4 regions of the Janthinobacterium sp. JF4 genome follow, and region 3 is predicted to be linked to each of the others. Evidence: predicted binding sites of a transcription regulator. Region 3 holds the regulator's gene; each other region holds the start of a gene.
What was found. Region 3 encodes FNR, which switches genes on or off when oxygen is low (the NO sensors DNR and NnrR bind a similar motif). Its sites were predicted from a motif close to TTGATNNNNATCAA; they were not measured.
Positions count from the first base shown of each region.

Region 1 (3,127 bases), on a different contig from region 3:
GCCCGGGCTGCTGGCGACGATATCGGCCGCGCGCACGACCCAGATGCTCACGCCTTCATTGCGGCGCGTGTAGACGTCGCGCGCATGGTTGACCGCCATGGTGGCGTCGGAAGCGTGCAGGCTGCCCACATGCTTGTGCGCCAGACCGTGCTGGCTGCGGATGAAAACTTCCCACAAAGGCCATTCTTTGCTCATGTTGTTATCCCCTATCTGTCTTATGTATTTACGCTGCCGCTTTGTTAGCAGCTTGCTTGTCTGCATACGCGACCAAGGCATCGCGGAACCATTCGCCGCCTTCATACGCTTGAACGCGCGTTTGCAGGCGTTCGCGGTTGCACGGGCCATTGCCCTTCAGGACATTGTTGAATTCGGCCCAGTCGATCTCGCCGAATTCATAATGGCCCGTTTCCGCATTGAACTTCAGGTCAGGATCGGGCACGGTCAAGCCCAGGTATTCGATTTGCGGCACGGTCTGGTCGACCATGCGCTGGCGCAATTCGTCGTTCGAGAACAGCTTGATGCGCCATTGCGCCGACTGGGCACTGTTGACGGAAGCGGCGTCGGACGGGCCGAACATCATCAGCGATGGCCACCACCAGCGGTTCAAGGCATCTTGCGCCATGGCTTTCTGCTCGGGCGTACCCTTGCACAGCGACATCATGATGTCGTAGCCCTGGCGCGCATGGAACGATTCCTCCTTGCAGACGCGGATCATGGCGCGCGCATACGGACCGTAGGAGCAGCGGCACAGGGGAATCTGGTTGATGATGGCGGAGCCGTCGACCAGCCAGCCGATGGCGCCCATGTCGGCCCACGACAGGGTGGGATAGTTAAAGATGCTGGAATACTTGGCTTTGCCCGAGTGCAAGGCGGCCAGCAAGTCGTCGCGCGACACGCCCAGTGTTTCTGCGGCGCTATACAGGTACAGGCCGTGTCCGGCTTCATCCTGGATCTTCGCCAGCAGGATGGACTTGCGTTTCAGGGTCGGCGCGCGTGTGACCCAGTTACCTTCGGGCAATTGGCCGACGATTTCCGAGTGCGCGTGCTGCGAAATCTGGCGGATCAGGGTCTTGCGGTAGGCGTCCGGCATCCAGTCCTTGGCCTCGATCTTGATGCCTTCGTCGATGCGCGCCTGGAAAGCGCGCTCTTCTTGACCCATGTCGTCGATGGAACGGACGTTCTTGAGGCCGGTTTCAACCATTTGTGCGTACATGATCTGTCTCCCATGTCTTTGATTTTGCGCAGCAACGCGGTGCGATGAACAGATAATACGATACAAAAAACGATTTGCATACACTTGATATGAATCATTTTAAAAATTCGTATCTTGTGCGGCTTTTTTGTGCGTATGATATTGCTGATGAGAAAACATTGCGAAGTGCTACCAGCGCTTCCGGCAAATTATTGCCGCGCTACCCGCGCAGCCAAGTAAACTGCTGCTTTTATTGAACCGACCGCAACACGGCCAGACCGGAACCACATGAAGAACACCCGCTGCACGGCATGGATAGCCGATTTCCTGGAAAGCGACCCACCGCGCTCGAAGTCCCTGGTGATGACCATCTTTGGCGACGCCATCGTGCCGCGCGGCGGCGCCATCTGGCTGGGCAGCCTGATCGAACTGCTGGCGCCATTCGGCGTCAATGACCGGCTATTGCGCACCAGCGTGTTCCGCCTGGCGCAGGAAGGCTGGCTCAGCTCGCAGCGCGACGGCCGCCGCAGCGCCTATACGATACGGCCGGAGGCGCTGGTCCGCTTCGAGCGCGCCTATCGCCGCATCTATGCGCCGCTGGTCGTGCATTGGGATGGCAGCTGGACCCTGGTGATCGGGCCGGCCGGCAGCATCGGCGCCGCGGAGCGGGGGGCGCTACGCAAGGAATTATTGTGGGCCGGCTATGGCTTGATTTCTCCCGGCATCTTTGGCCACCCGGCCAGCAATGCGGAGGCGCTGGAAGATATCCTCGTGCGCAACGAGGTGCAGGGCAAGCTGTATGTCTGCCACACCACGGAGTTGCCGGACGTCAGCACGCGCCCTCTGCGCGACATGGTGGGCGACTGCTGGGACTTGTCGGAAGTGATGACCGGCTACGAAAAATTCATCGCCAGCTTCCAGCCACTGCTGACCTTGCTGCAAGAAGCGCCCGTGTTCGATGCGGAGCAGGCCTTCGTCATCCGCTCGCTGCTGACGCACGCCTACCGCCGCGTGCAATTGCACGACCCGCAACTACCCGTCGAACTGCTGCCCGAACCGTGGCCCGGCACGCAAGCCTATGCCCTGGCGCGCGACCTGTACCGCCTCACGTATGCGGCCGCCGAAGAACATATCCTGGCCACCCTGCGGCGCGAGGATGAACAGGCGCCGGACGTGGAGCCATGGTTTTTTGAACGTTTTGGCGGACTGAACACCTGACAAAACGTCCATGGCGGCGTTGCAGGGCCTGGGCGTACGTTCGTACTGCCTGCGGCCCTGCGCCTTGCCCTGGCCATTTTTCAGGCGCTCAGGATTTGCTCACTGCTGCGTTCACTGCTTGTTCATGGCGACGACCTGCTTCGCCCCTGCCAGCAAATCCTGACCCAGCTTTTCCAGCGCATTGGCCTGCACCAGCATGGTGTCGAGGATGGCGACGTTGAAGGTGAATTCGGCCGGTGTCGTATAGCCGGGGAAACGTATGATGCGCAGCAATTCCTGCAAGGTCGTGCCCTTGCCCAGGTGCGCCAGAGCGTCGCTGAGGGCGCTGACTTTCTTTTCCAGTTCGCGTATGTGTTTGCCGTTGTCGTCCATGATGATCTCCCCGTGTCGGAGCTTCCACGTTAGCAAAGCAGGTCCATCGTCGTTTGCGCCAGCACAAAGTCCACCGCAAAACAGGTATCATCGCGCCATTGCACACGATGCAAAACCCATACGTTTTTATCAGGAACACACATGACCATTAAAATCAGCCAGCAATTCGACGCCGGCGCGATCGAGGTGCTGCGCGCCGACGATGCCCAATCCATCGAGCTGAACATCCGCAAGGATTCCCACGCCGACATCACGCAGTGGTTTTACTTCCGCCTGCAAGGCGCGCAAGGCGAGGCGTGCACGATCCGCTTCATGAACGCCGGCAAGTCGGCCTACCCGGACGGC
Region 1 is NZ_JCAQAV010000003.1:189,569-192,695, reverse strand. It holds gene paaB (1,2-phenylacetyl-CoA epoxidase subunit PaaB) at 1-195, opposite strand, end outside; gene paaA (1,2-phenylacetyl-CoA epoxidase subunit PaaA) at 224-1,213, opposite strand; gene paaX (phenylacetic acid degradation operon negative regulatory protein PaaX) at 1,481-2,410, shown strand; gene AC54AF_RS04575 (hypothetical protein) at 2,522-2,782, opposite strand; gene AC54AF_RS04570 (M14 family metallopeptidase) at 2,924-3,127, shown strand, end outside.
Region 1: the regulator FNR is predicted to act here: its motif matches at 1,298-1,311, upstream of paaA (1,2-phenylacetyl-CoA epoxidase subunit PaaA).

Region 2 (3,127 bases), on a different contig from region 3:
TCCGGGCTGGCCGTGCCAGTAGCCGTCGCAGGCGCCGGCCGGCTGGCAGGCCGCCAGCTGGGCCTGAGCGCCAACGCCGCTGACCTGGCCGCGGCGGGCGCGGTCGAAGGTGGCGATGACTTGTTCCGTGTGCATGGCCTGCGGGCTGATGCGCGCCACCGCCACACCCATGTCGCGCATGGCATCGAGTTCGCGCACCAGGTTGTAGACCAGCGCCGACTGCGTCTGCGTGCCATTCAGCACGAGGAAGGGCACTTCGTCGCGCGTGCGCAGCAGCAGGCCGTCCGGCTCTTCCAGGCAGCTGTAGCCGCAATCGTCCTTCGGCAGGTTGCGGTTGCGCGCCGTGAAGCAGCGCGCGGAAAACGCCAGCGGCATGCGGCCGTAGGCGAATACTTCCGTCTCCAGCCCTTCCGGTTTCTGGCGCTGCATCTCGGCCAGCGCCGTCTGCCCCATTTCCAGCGGCATCACCCAGCGCCGCGCGCCCAGGCGCGCCAGCAGTTGCAGGCTGGGGCCGTTGAACAGGTTCAAATGGGGGCCGGCGACGAAGGACGTGCCCTTTTCCATGCAGTGCACGGCGCCCATGTCGTTGGCCTCGACGCCGTAGCGGCCATTGCCCGTGATGCGGCGCAGGGTCGCCAGTTCCGCGCCCGCCTCGATCAGCGCCTGCGTCGACAGCACCACCTCTTTGCCGGCAGCGGCCAGCATGTCGGCGATATCGAGCCAGTCGGCCAGGCGCACCTCATGCCGGCGCGAGCACACGGTTTCGCCCAGGTACACGACATCGACGGCGCTGCCGGCGATCTGCTGGTAAAACTCGAAAACGGTGGCGCGCGGCCAGTAGTACAGCAAGGGACCCAGTGAAAGCTTCAGCATGTTCATCCTCTATTTCCAAGATCTATGGTAAGCACCTAAAGTGTGCTGCTGGCCCTCGGCCAACTTGTCCATGGCCGCCATCCAGCCCGGCTTGACGGCGTAGCGCGCATTGCCTTCGCGGCAGGCGTCGATCGCTTCGCGCCACACGCGCGTGACTTGCGCCACGTAGGCGGGACTGCGCTGGCGCCCTTCGATTTTCACGGCCCGCACGCCCATGGCGATCAGTTGCGGCAGCAGCGCCAGCGTATTCAGGCTGGCCGGCTCCTCGATGGCGTAATACTCTTCGTCGTTGACTTCGAAACGCCCCTTGCACAGGGTGGGATAGCTGGCGTTTTCGCCGGGCGCGTAGCGGTCGATCAGCACGCCGTTCAGGCGCGATTCGAGGCCGTTCGGCGTTTCCAGCCAGCGCACGGATTTCGCCGGCGAGCACACGCCGTGCGTATTCGGCGCCTCGCCCGTCGCATACGACGACAGCGCGCAGCGCCCTTCGACCATCACGCACAGGCTGCCGAAGCCAAAGACCTCGATCTCGACTTCCGTCTTGGCGATCAGCTGCTCCACCTGCGCCATCGACAGCACGCGCGGCAGCACGGCGCGGGCGATGCCGAAGTGTTCGCGGTAAAAATTGATGGCCTCGTAATTGGTGGCCGAGCCCTGCACGGACAGGTGCAGGCGCAGCTGCGGGTGGTGCTCGCTTGCATACGCCATCAGGCCAGGATCGGCCACGATCATGGCGTCGATGCCGGCCTGCGCGGCGCGGTCGATGGCGCTGCGCCACACGGCCCAGTTGTGCGGCTGCGGATAGGTGTTCAGCGCCAGCAGCACCTTGCGTCCATATTGATGGGCGTAGCGCACGCCTTCGGCGATGGCCTTCTCGTCGAAATTGAGGCCGGCGAAATTGCGCGCATTCGTGGCATCGCGAAAACCCAGGTACACGGTGTCGGCGCCATTGTCGACGGCCGCTTTCAAGGCAGGCAGGCTGCCGGCGGGGCAGACCAGTTCCAGCGGTCCGGCCACGCGGGTGGCGGTGGTTGATTCAAGCATCATGATGTTCACAGTCCTGTATCGGCTCAGGGTGCAGACTATAGCCCCGCCCATACCGCCCAGTCCTTGACGCAGGTGAAGGAATGCATGCATGGCTGGCGCGCGTTCAACTTGCTTGACCTGGCTGTAAAATGCCCACTTTTCTCCCTGTCCGATTGCCCGCCATGACCCGCAAACCGCTGCTGATTTTCCTGCTCACCCTGTTCCTCACCGCGCTGCAAGTGCAGTGGGCCGGCCCGGTCGATGGCTATGACGCAGGGACCATCTCCGTGCTGTCGCCGGAGGTGCTGGGCGCGTATCCGGGCGTGCTGCTGCTATTCCTGCTGGCCGTGTTCGCGCGCCGCCAAATGCCGCTGCTGCGTCAGGCTGCCTTCTGCACGGGCCTGCTGGCCGTCTATTGGCTGCTGGCGAACTACGTCACCTTCGACGCGCGCGTGGCCAGCTGGAGTACCTATTCGCCGCTGGAAATCTGGGCGCACGTGCTGCCCGCCTCCGTCGCCAGCATCGCCGCCTGCGGCGCCGCGTTCTTTTGCGCGAGCTGGCTGATCCTGCGCGAAACGCGCTGGAACAAAACCGGCTAAGGTGGTTTTTTCACCTGCATCAAGGATTCGTCACGCAACTGCACGCGCCCTTTGACGTCACTACATTTAGTGATTAATCTCCATAAAAACACCGCATGTTGTGTTTATTGGAGGTTTCATGACGACAAATGCAGTTTCCCCCACACGCGGCCAGGTCGATGTCGCCGCGTCCATCAATGAATACCTGGAGCGGCGCGACTGGCGCGTGAACGCCAACGCCAATCAGGGTTACTCGCTGGGCGGCCTGATACTCAATGTGTCGGGCAAGGTCATCGCCAACTACTGGCTGGACCAGGTGTATCCGCCGGAAGTGGGCGCGGCGCACCGCGAAGCGGCGCTGCACATCCACGACCTCGACATGCTGGCCGGCTATTGCGCCGGCTGGTCGCTGCGCACCCTGCTGCACGAAGGCTTGAATGGCGTGCCGGGCAAGATCGAATCGGGTCCTCCGAAACACATGTCGAGCGCCATCGGGCAGATCGTCAATTTCCTCGGCACCCTGCAAAACGAATGGGCCGGCGCGCAGGCGTTCAGCTCCTTCGACACCTACATGGCGCCCTACATCCGCAAGGACAGCCTGCGCTACGAAGACGTGCGCCAGTACATGCAGGAGCTGATCTTCAACCTCA
Region 2 is NZ_JCAQAV010000037.1:46,799-49,925, reverse strand. It holds gene ubiV (ubiquinone anaerobic biosynthesis protein UbiV) at 1-873, opposite strand, end outside; gene ubiU (ubiquinone anaerobic biosynthesis protein UbiU) at 883-1,920, opposite strand; gene AC54AF_RS21740 (hypothetical protein) at 2,082-2,498, shown strand; gene AC54AF_RS21735 (ribonucleoside triphosphate reductase) at 2,617-3,127, shown strand, end outside.
Region 2: the regulator FNR is predicted to act here: its motif matches at 1,984-1,997, upstream of ubiU (ubiquinone anaerobic biosynthesis protein UbiU).

Region 3 (3,127 bases):
GAGCAGGTGTGCAAATACATGTGCCCCTACGCACGCTTCCAGAGCGCCATGTTCGACCAGGACACCCTGATCATCACCTACGATACCAAGCGCGGCGAACCACGTGGCGCCATGAGCAAGAAGGCCGGCAACAACGACAAGCTGGGCGATTGCATCGATTGCACCCTGTGCGTGCAGGTATGTCCGACCGGTATCGATATCCGCAAAGGCCTGCAGTATGAGTGCATCGGCTGCGCCGCTTGCGTCGATGCCTGCAACAGCGTGATGGACAAGGTCGAGCGGCCGCGTGGCCTGATACGCTACAGTACCGACCATGCGATGGAAAACAACTTCAATTCGAAGCAGATCCGCCAGCGCGCCATGCGCCCGCGCGTGCTGATCTACACGTCCATCCTGGCTCTGATCATCATCGCCGTATGTACTTCGCTGGCCCTGCGCACGCCCCTGAAAATGGACGTGATCCGCGACCGCGGTTCGATGGGACGCGAAGTGGAAGAGGGCATGATCGAAAACGTCTACCGCCTGCAGATCATGAACACCTCGGAGCAAACCCAGCATTTTAAAATCAGCGCTTCCGGCTTGCCGGGCCTGACCTTGCTGACACGCGAAGAAGTGACCTTGCAGCCGACGGAAACGCTGGGCTGGCCGATCCGCCTGCGCGCGCCGCACGGCGTCGGCGAGAAGGGCTCGAACAAGATTGCGATCGAATTGCACTCGCTGGACGACCCGTCGCTGCATGTGCGTGAAAGCGCGGTATTCATCGTGCCGCGCTAATGCAGGAAGGCCAGTCCCCGCATGGGGATTGGCCGTTTACACAGGAGAAATACCATGTCTGACAGTCTGAAACTGCAACCGCCCGCCGATCCCTGGTACAAGCATCGCTGGCCTTGGCTGCTGATGATCGGTCCCGGCCTGTCCGTGGTCGTCGGCAGCTTCATGGGCTATATCGCGTTTACGCAGCCCGATGCGCTGGTGGTGGGCGATTACTACAAGCAGGGCAAGGCGATCAACCAGGACCTGCGGCGCGACACGGTCGCCAGCGACCTGGCGATGGACACGAGCTTGTCCTACGATGTGGCGTCAGCGCGCCTGACCGGTTCCGTGCACAGCTTCGGCAAGGCCTATCAGGCGCCGTTGCAGCTGCACCTGGCGCATGCGACGCTGCCGGAAAAGGATATCAAGCTGCTGGTGCAGCCCGATGCGGCCGGCAATTTTACCGTGGCGCTGCCGATGCTCGAGCGCAGCCGCTGGCAAGTGCTGGTGGAAAACGACAAACGCGAGTGGCGCCTGTCCGGCATCTGGACCTGGCCGCTGCAGCGCAGCATCGCGCTGCATGCGGATGAAGAACTGTAAGTCTTACTTGCAGACGTCCGTGCCGGCCGTGATGGCCTTCAGTTTTGCCGGCTGCAGGATCTCGATCTCTCGGTTGGAGACGCGCAGCCAGCCTTCCTTCTTGAATTTGGACAATAACCGGCTGACGCTCTCGATAGTCAGGCCCAGGTAGTTGCCGATTTCCTCACGCGACATGCGCAGCTGGAATTTGCTGCTCGAATAGCCGCGCGCTTCATAGCGCGACGCCAGGTTGACGATGAAGGCGGCAAACCGCTGCGTCGCCTGCATATTGCCCAGCAACAGCATGACGCTTTGCTCGCGCGTGATTTCCTGGCTCATCATGCGGTGGAAATGGCGCAGCAGGGTCGGCATATTGCCCAGCAATTGTTCCAGGCTGGAAAACGGGATTTCACATACTTCGCTGTCTTCCAGCGCCACCGCATTGCAGTGGTGGCGGTCGGCGCTGATGGCATCCATGCCCAGCAGCTCACCCGCCATCTGGAAACCCGTCACCTGCTCCTCGCCGCCCGGATTGATCTGGTACGTCTTGAAGTGGCCCAGGCGGATCGCGTACAGGTTCTGGAACGAGTCGCCGATGCGGAACAGCGAGGCGCCGCGCACGATCTTGCGGCGGCGGCCGATAATCTGGTCCAGCCTGTCCATGTCGCCCACATCGAGGCCCATCGGCAGACACAATTGATGCATGCTGCAGGTCGAGCATCGCGCACGCAACGCCTCCACGTTCACGGTGGGCAAGGTGGGAGTGAGTAGCGCTTCAGTCATGTCGGTACCTTTTAGAAAATGCAATAACAAGTTTACTGCATACAGGGTTGCCATGTGCCAATTTCACTGCAATTCCGCTGAATAAACGACGTTCCGACTTTAATTATATGGCAACATCGTCAAAAGCCCATGCGGAGAGGGCCATTTGCGCGGCGCCGCTTGCCAAGTTGATGTATTGATAGGAAAATTCCTGACAGCATTATCTGCCGCCTGTGCCGCCCGGTACTGAAAAGGAAATCATGAAGCCTCTCGGCATTAAAGCAAAAGTCGCGCTGGCCACCAGCCTGACCTCGATCGCCATGATCGCGCTGGTCACCATGATCCAGGTGCAGCGCATGCGCGACGACTTCACCCGGGTACTGCTGAGCCAGCAGTCGTCCCTGATCGCGCGCACCGCTGCCGAGCTCGACGATAAGCTGGGCATGCTGCTGCAAGTCGTCGCCCTGACGGCCAAGCAGCAGCCGCCCGCATTGATAGGCCAGCCCGTCCAATTGCGCGAATATTATTCGCGCCGTTCCATGCTGGTGCTGTTCGATGACGTGCTGGTGCTCGATGCGCATGGCGCCATCGTGGCCGACATGCCCCAAGTGGCCGGGCGCATCGGCATCAACGTCGCCGAGCGCGAGTACTTCCAGACCGTGCTGCGCACGCGCCAGCCCATGATCACCGAACCGATGCTGGGCAAGGCGAGCGGCATGCCCATCGTGCAGATGGTGGCGCCCGTGCTCGGCGCCGACGGCCAGGTGGTGGGCGTGGTGATTGGCGTGCTGCGCCTGTACAAGGATAACCTGCTGGGCCGCCTGCGCTCGGAAAAGATCGGCAAGAGCGGCTATTACTTCATCGTCACGCGCAGCGCCGTGCCGCGCTACGTGCTGCATCCGGACACCAGCCGCCTGCTGCAGCCGCGCGCGCCGAACGCCAACCTGACCACCACGCAGCTGCTGAAGGACGATGGCGAAGGCAGCATGGTCAGCACCAACAGCCGCGGCATCACGGCCGTCAACAGCTTCAA
Region 3 is NZ_JCAQAV010000012.1:64,203-67,329, forward strand. It holds gene ccoG (cytochrome c oxidase accessory protein CcoG) at 1-774, shown strand, start outside; gene AC54AF_RS12130 (FixH family protein) at 829-1,353, shown strand; gene fnr (fumarate/nitrate reduction transcriptional regulator Fnr) at 1,357-2,115, opposite strand; gene AC54AF_RS12140 (response regulator) at 2,355-3,127, shown strand, end outside.

Region 4 (3,127 bases), on a different contig from region 3:
GCGTGGAGCTTGCTGGCAGGATATGCCCGGCGCATGGTCGCGCCCCACCAGCAAGGCCGCGCCCTGGCGCTGGCCATGGTGGGTGCGCCCGTCGCCCTGTCCCTGGGCGTGCCGCTGGGCACCCTGCTCGGTTCGCTCGTCGGCTGGCGCGCCGCGTTCTGGATCATTTCCGGTCTGACATTGATCCTCATCGCCTGGGTGCTGGCAAGGGTGCCGGACTACCCGGGCCAGTCCGTCCATGAGCGCTTGCCCTTGCGCCGCGTCTTCACGACACCGGGCGTGCGGCCCGTGCTGGCCGTCGTCATCGCCTGGATGCTGGCGCACAATATTCTCTACACCTACATCGCCCCGTTCGTGGCCCCTGCCGGATTGACGGGACGCATCGACCTGGTGCTGCTCGTCTTCGGCGCCGCTGCCATGGCCGGCATCTGGATCACGGGCAAGCTGGTCGAGCGCCACTTGCGCGCCACCGTGCTGGCCAGCCTGGCCGTGTTTGCCGCGACGGCACTCGTGCTGGGCCTCGCATCGCACATTCCCACCGTGATCTACCTGGGCATGGCCGTTTGGGGCTTGTCCTTCGGCGGCGCGGCAACGCTGTTGCAAACGGCGCTGGCCGACACGGCCGGCAGCGGCGCCGACGTGGCCTTGTCGATGAATGTGGTGGCGTGGAATGGGGCGATTGCGGCAGCGGGCGTGGTGGGCGGCACCCTGCTGGAAACCTGGGGCGCGGGTGCCTTCCCGTGGGCCATGGTGGCTTTGCTCGTGCTGGCGTTCGCGCTCGCCTGGTCGGCCAGCGCGCATGGTTTCCGGCCGGGACGGCGCAGCGGCGGCGCGCCCGTGGCCGGGCATTGAAACGACGCTGTTAGCTCGCCGCCGGCACATTCAGAATGCGGGGCGCGTGTCCCGTATGCGCGAGGAAATCGACCATTGTGGCATGTGGCAGCGCCACCGTGGCCGTGTTGCGCAAGGGATGGGCTTGCACAGAATCAGCGTCCCACACGGCCTGGTCCAGCACCAGTTCCACCGCCTGCGCGCTGTCGTGGATCAGCGCAAACAGGCTGACGGAGCCCGGCGTGATGCCCAGATGCCGCAGCAGGCGTTCGGGCGAGGCCATGCTCAGCTTACTGACTGGCAACAGCCGCGCCAGCGCCGCCAGGTCGATGCGCTTGTCGAAGGGCACGATGACGAGAAAATGCCGCCTCCCCTTCTCGTCGCGCACGAACAGGTTTTTCACCATCAGGCCGGACATGGCCGGCACGTGCATCAGTGCTTCATCGATGGTGTGCACGGCCGGGTGCTCGACGAACTGGACATCGCCAGCGCTGCTTTCCAGCCAGCGGGACAGGTTTTCTTGCATGGTGGTTCCTCAGCTTGGGCGCGATGAGGAATTGTAGCGGGTCGCTGTGCCGCTCGCTGCGGTCACTGTTAAGGTTTTTTCTCCGTCTCTTCCTTATCGGCCGCCGCCAACCCCCAGTCATTCCAGCCTTCGCCAAACAGCTCGATCGGATGCTGCGTGCGTTCGGAACCATTGCCGCAGCGCATGGCATCCGGCGGACAATACTTGTCGCAGCCCCAGCAGATGCGTTCGGGGTTCTTGGGGTTCAAGGGAAAAGGCTTGGCCATGGGGTGGGCGCCGGGGTCGGTTGGGGTCTTGTTGATGACTCTAGACCTGGCGTGGGGGACGGTCAAACGAATTTCGCTGGGGAATTTGTCCAGGATCAAGCTTGTGCAGATAATAGAACATCGGCACGGCGCCGCGCCCTACTCTAGATCGCTCCTGACGGATATGGCCACTTCCAGCACGGTCCGCGCATAGTTGACACCACCGTCCGCCGCAGGTTGCGCCTTGAGTTCGTCCAGCGCGCAGACCATCGTTACCATGGCGCCAGGCACGAACAGCCCGGTATCCTGCTTGTGATTCGTGCAGATGCTTTCGTCGACTGTCGAGCCATCCGCCAGGCGCAAGGTAAAGCTGTTGACTTGATCGCCACGGCGGCTGTCCTGCCCCGCGAAATACGTTCGTTCGATGATGCCCGTCACGGTTTGCGTCTGGACGCGCTTGGCCTCGATGCTTTTCCACCATGCTTCGGAAGCGAACAGGCCGTGGCTGCCTTTCAGGCCCATGTGGGGTCTGGAACTGTCGAGGGTGAGGGATTGGGTTTTGGCGATGCGAGCAGGGTCTTTTGCCAGGGCTTCAGCAAGGATGTAGACGGGTTTCATTGAGCTGCATTTTTCCGAGGACGCGAATTGACGTAGCTTATATAAGGTTGAAAATATCTGCTGAATGAATGGTGCTCCGTGTATGCCAGCACCTTATAATATTACCAATCATAACAAGCACCATATCTACCAACTCCCTTCATTAATCAAATAACCATGTCTTCAAAAATATTGGCTGGCCTGCTCTCTCGTTCGAAAACCTTGCGCGCATTAATGCTGTTTTCCTTCACACTCGCCTGTACCGCAGTGTCGGCCGAAGGCTTTCAAGGCATCACCGCCGGACAAACCTTGGGCAGCATCAAGGCACAATTTCCCGCTGCAAGCATTGAATCCGTGGAGGCCGCATGGGTAACGGAGTCAGACGGTTTCTATCGACTTTCAGGCCCGGGATTTCCCGGCAAGCTATACCTGGTGTTTTCAGACATGCGACCTTTTCAACGAAAAATGCTTGAAAAGATAAGTGAGAAAATCGAAGCTGCCCCCACAGGCACGATCACGAGAAAGGATATATTCACTTTCGAGTATTGGACAAAACTGGCCAATGAAACCACCGATAACAGCTTAAAAATCAGCAACATGCGCTGGGTACCGGACGCATCCATCCCGCTGCAGCGCTATATTACCAAGTATGGCAAACCCGACGAGTCGGGTTTCAGCGACGCTGACATGAAGCCCTATGTCGTGTGGAAAAAACGCGGCATCTATCTCAACTTATCAGATGATCAAAAACAGGTCCAGTCCGTTGAATTTTCTTTCTCAAAAGAAGAGGAACGCGTCGAGTGCCGCAAGAAGCATCAAAAAACCGATTGGGCCAAGGAGTGTGCATAAGACAGCACGGGAGCGTGCCGGATGAAGGCGGGATATGGGCAGACGGAGGCATTGCCGCTATGAAAGCTGGCTCATAGTA
Region 4 is NZ_JCAQAV010000045.1:28,049-31,175, forward strand. It holds gene AC54AF_RS23525 (MFS transporter) at 1-852, shown strand, start outside; gene AC54AF_RS23530 (prolyl-tRNA synthetase associated domain-containing protein) at 863-1,357, opposite strand; gene AC54AF_RS23535 (DUF3079 domain-containing protein) at 1,426-1,623, opposite strand; gene AC54AF_RS23540 (immunity protein RhsI2 family protein) at 1,762-2,220, opposite strand; gene AC54AF_RS23545 (hypothetical protein) at 2,377-3,048, shown strand.
Region 4: the regulator FNR is predicted to act here: its motif matches at 1,709-1,722, upstream of AC54AF_RS23535 (DUF3079 domain-containing protein).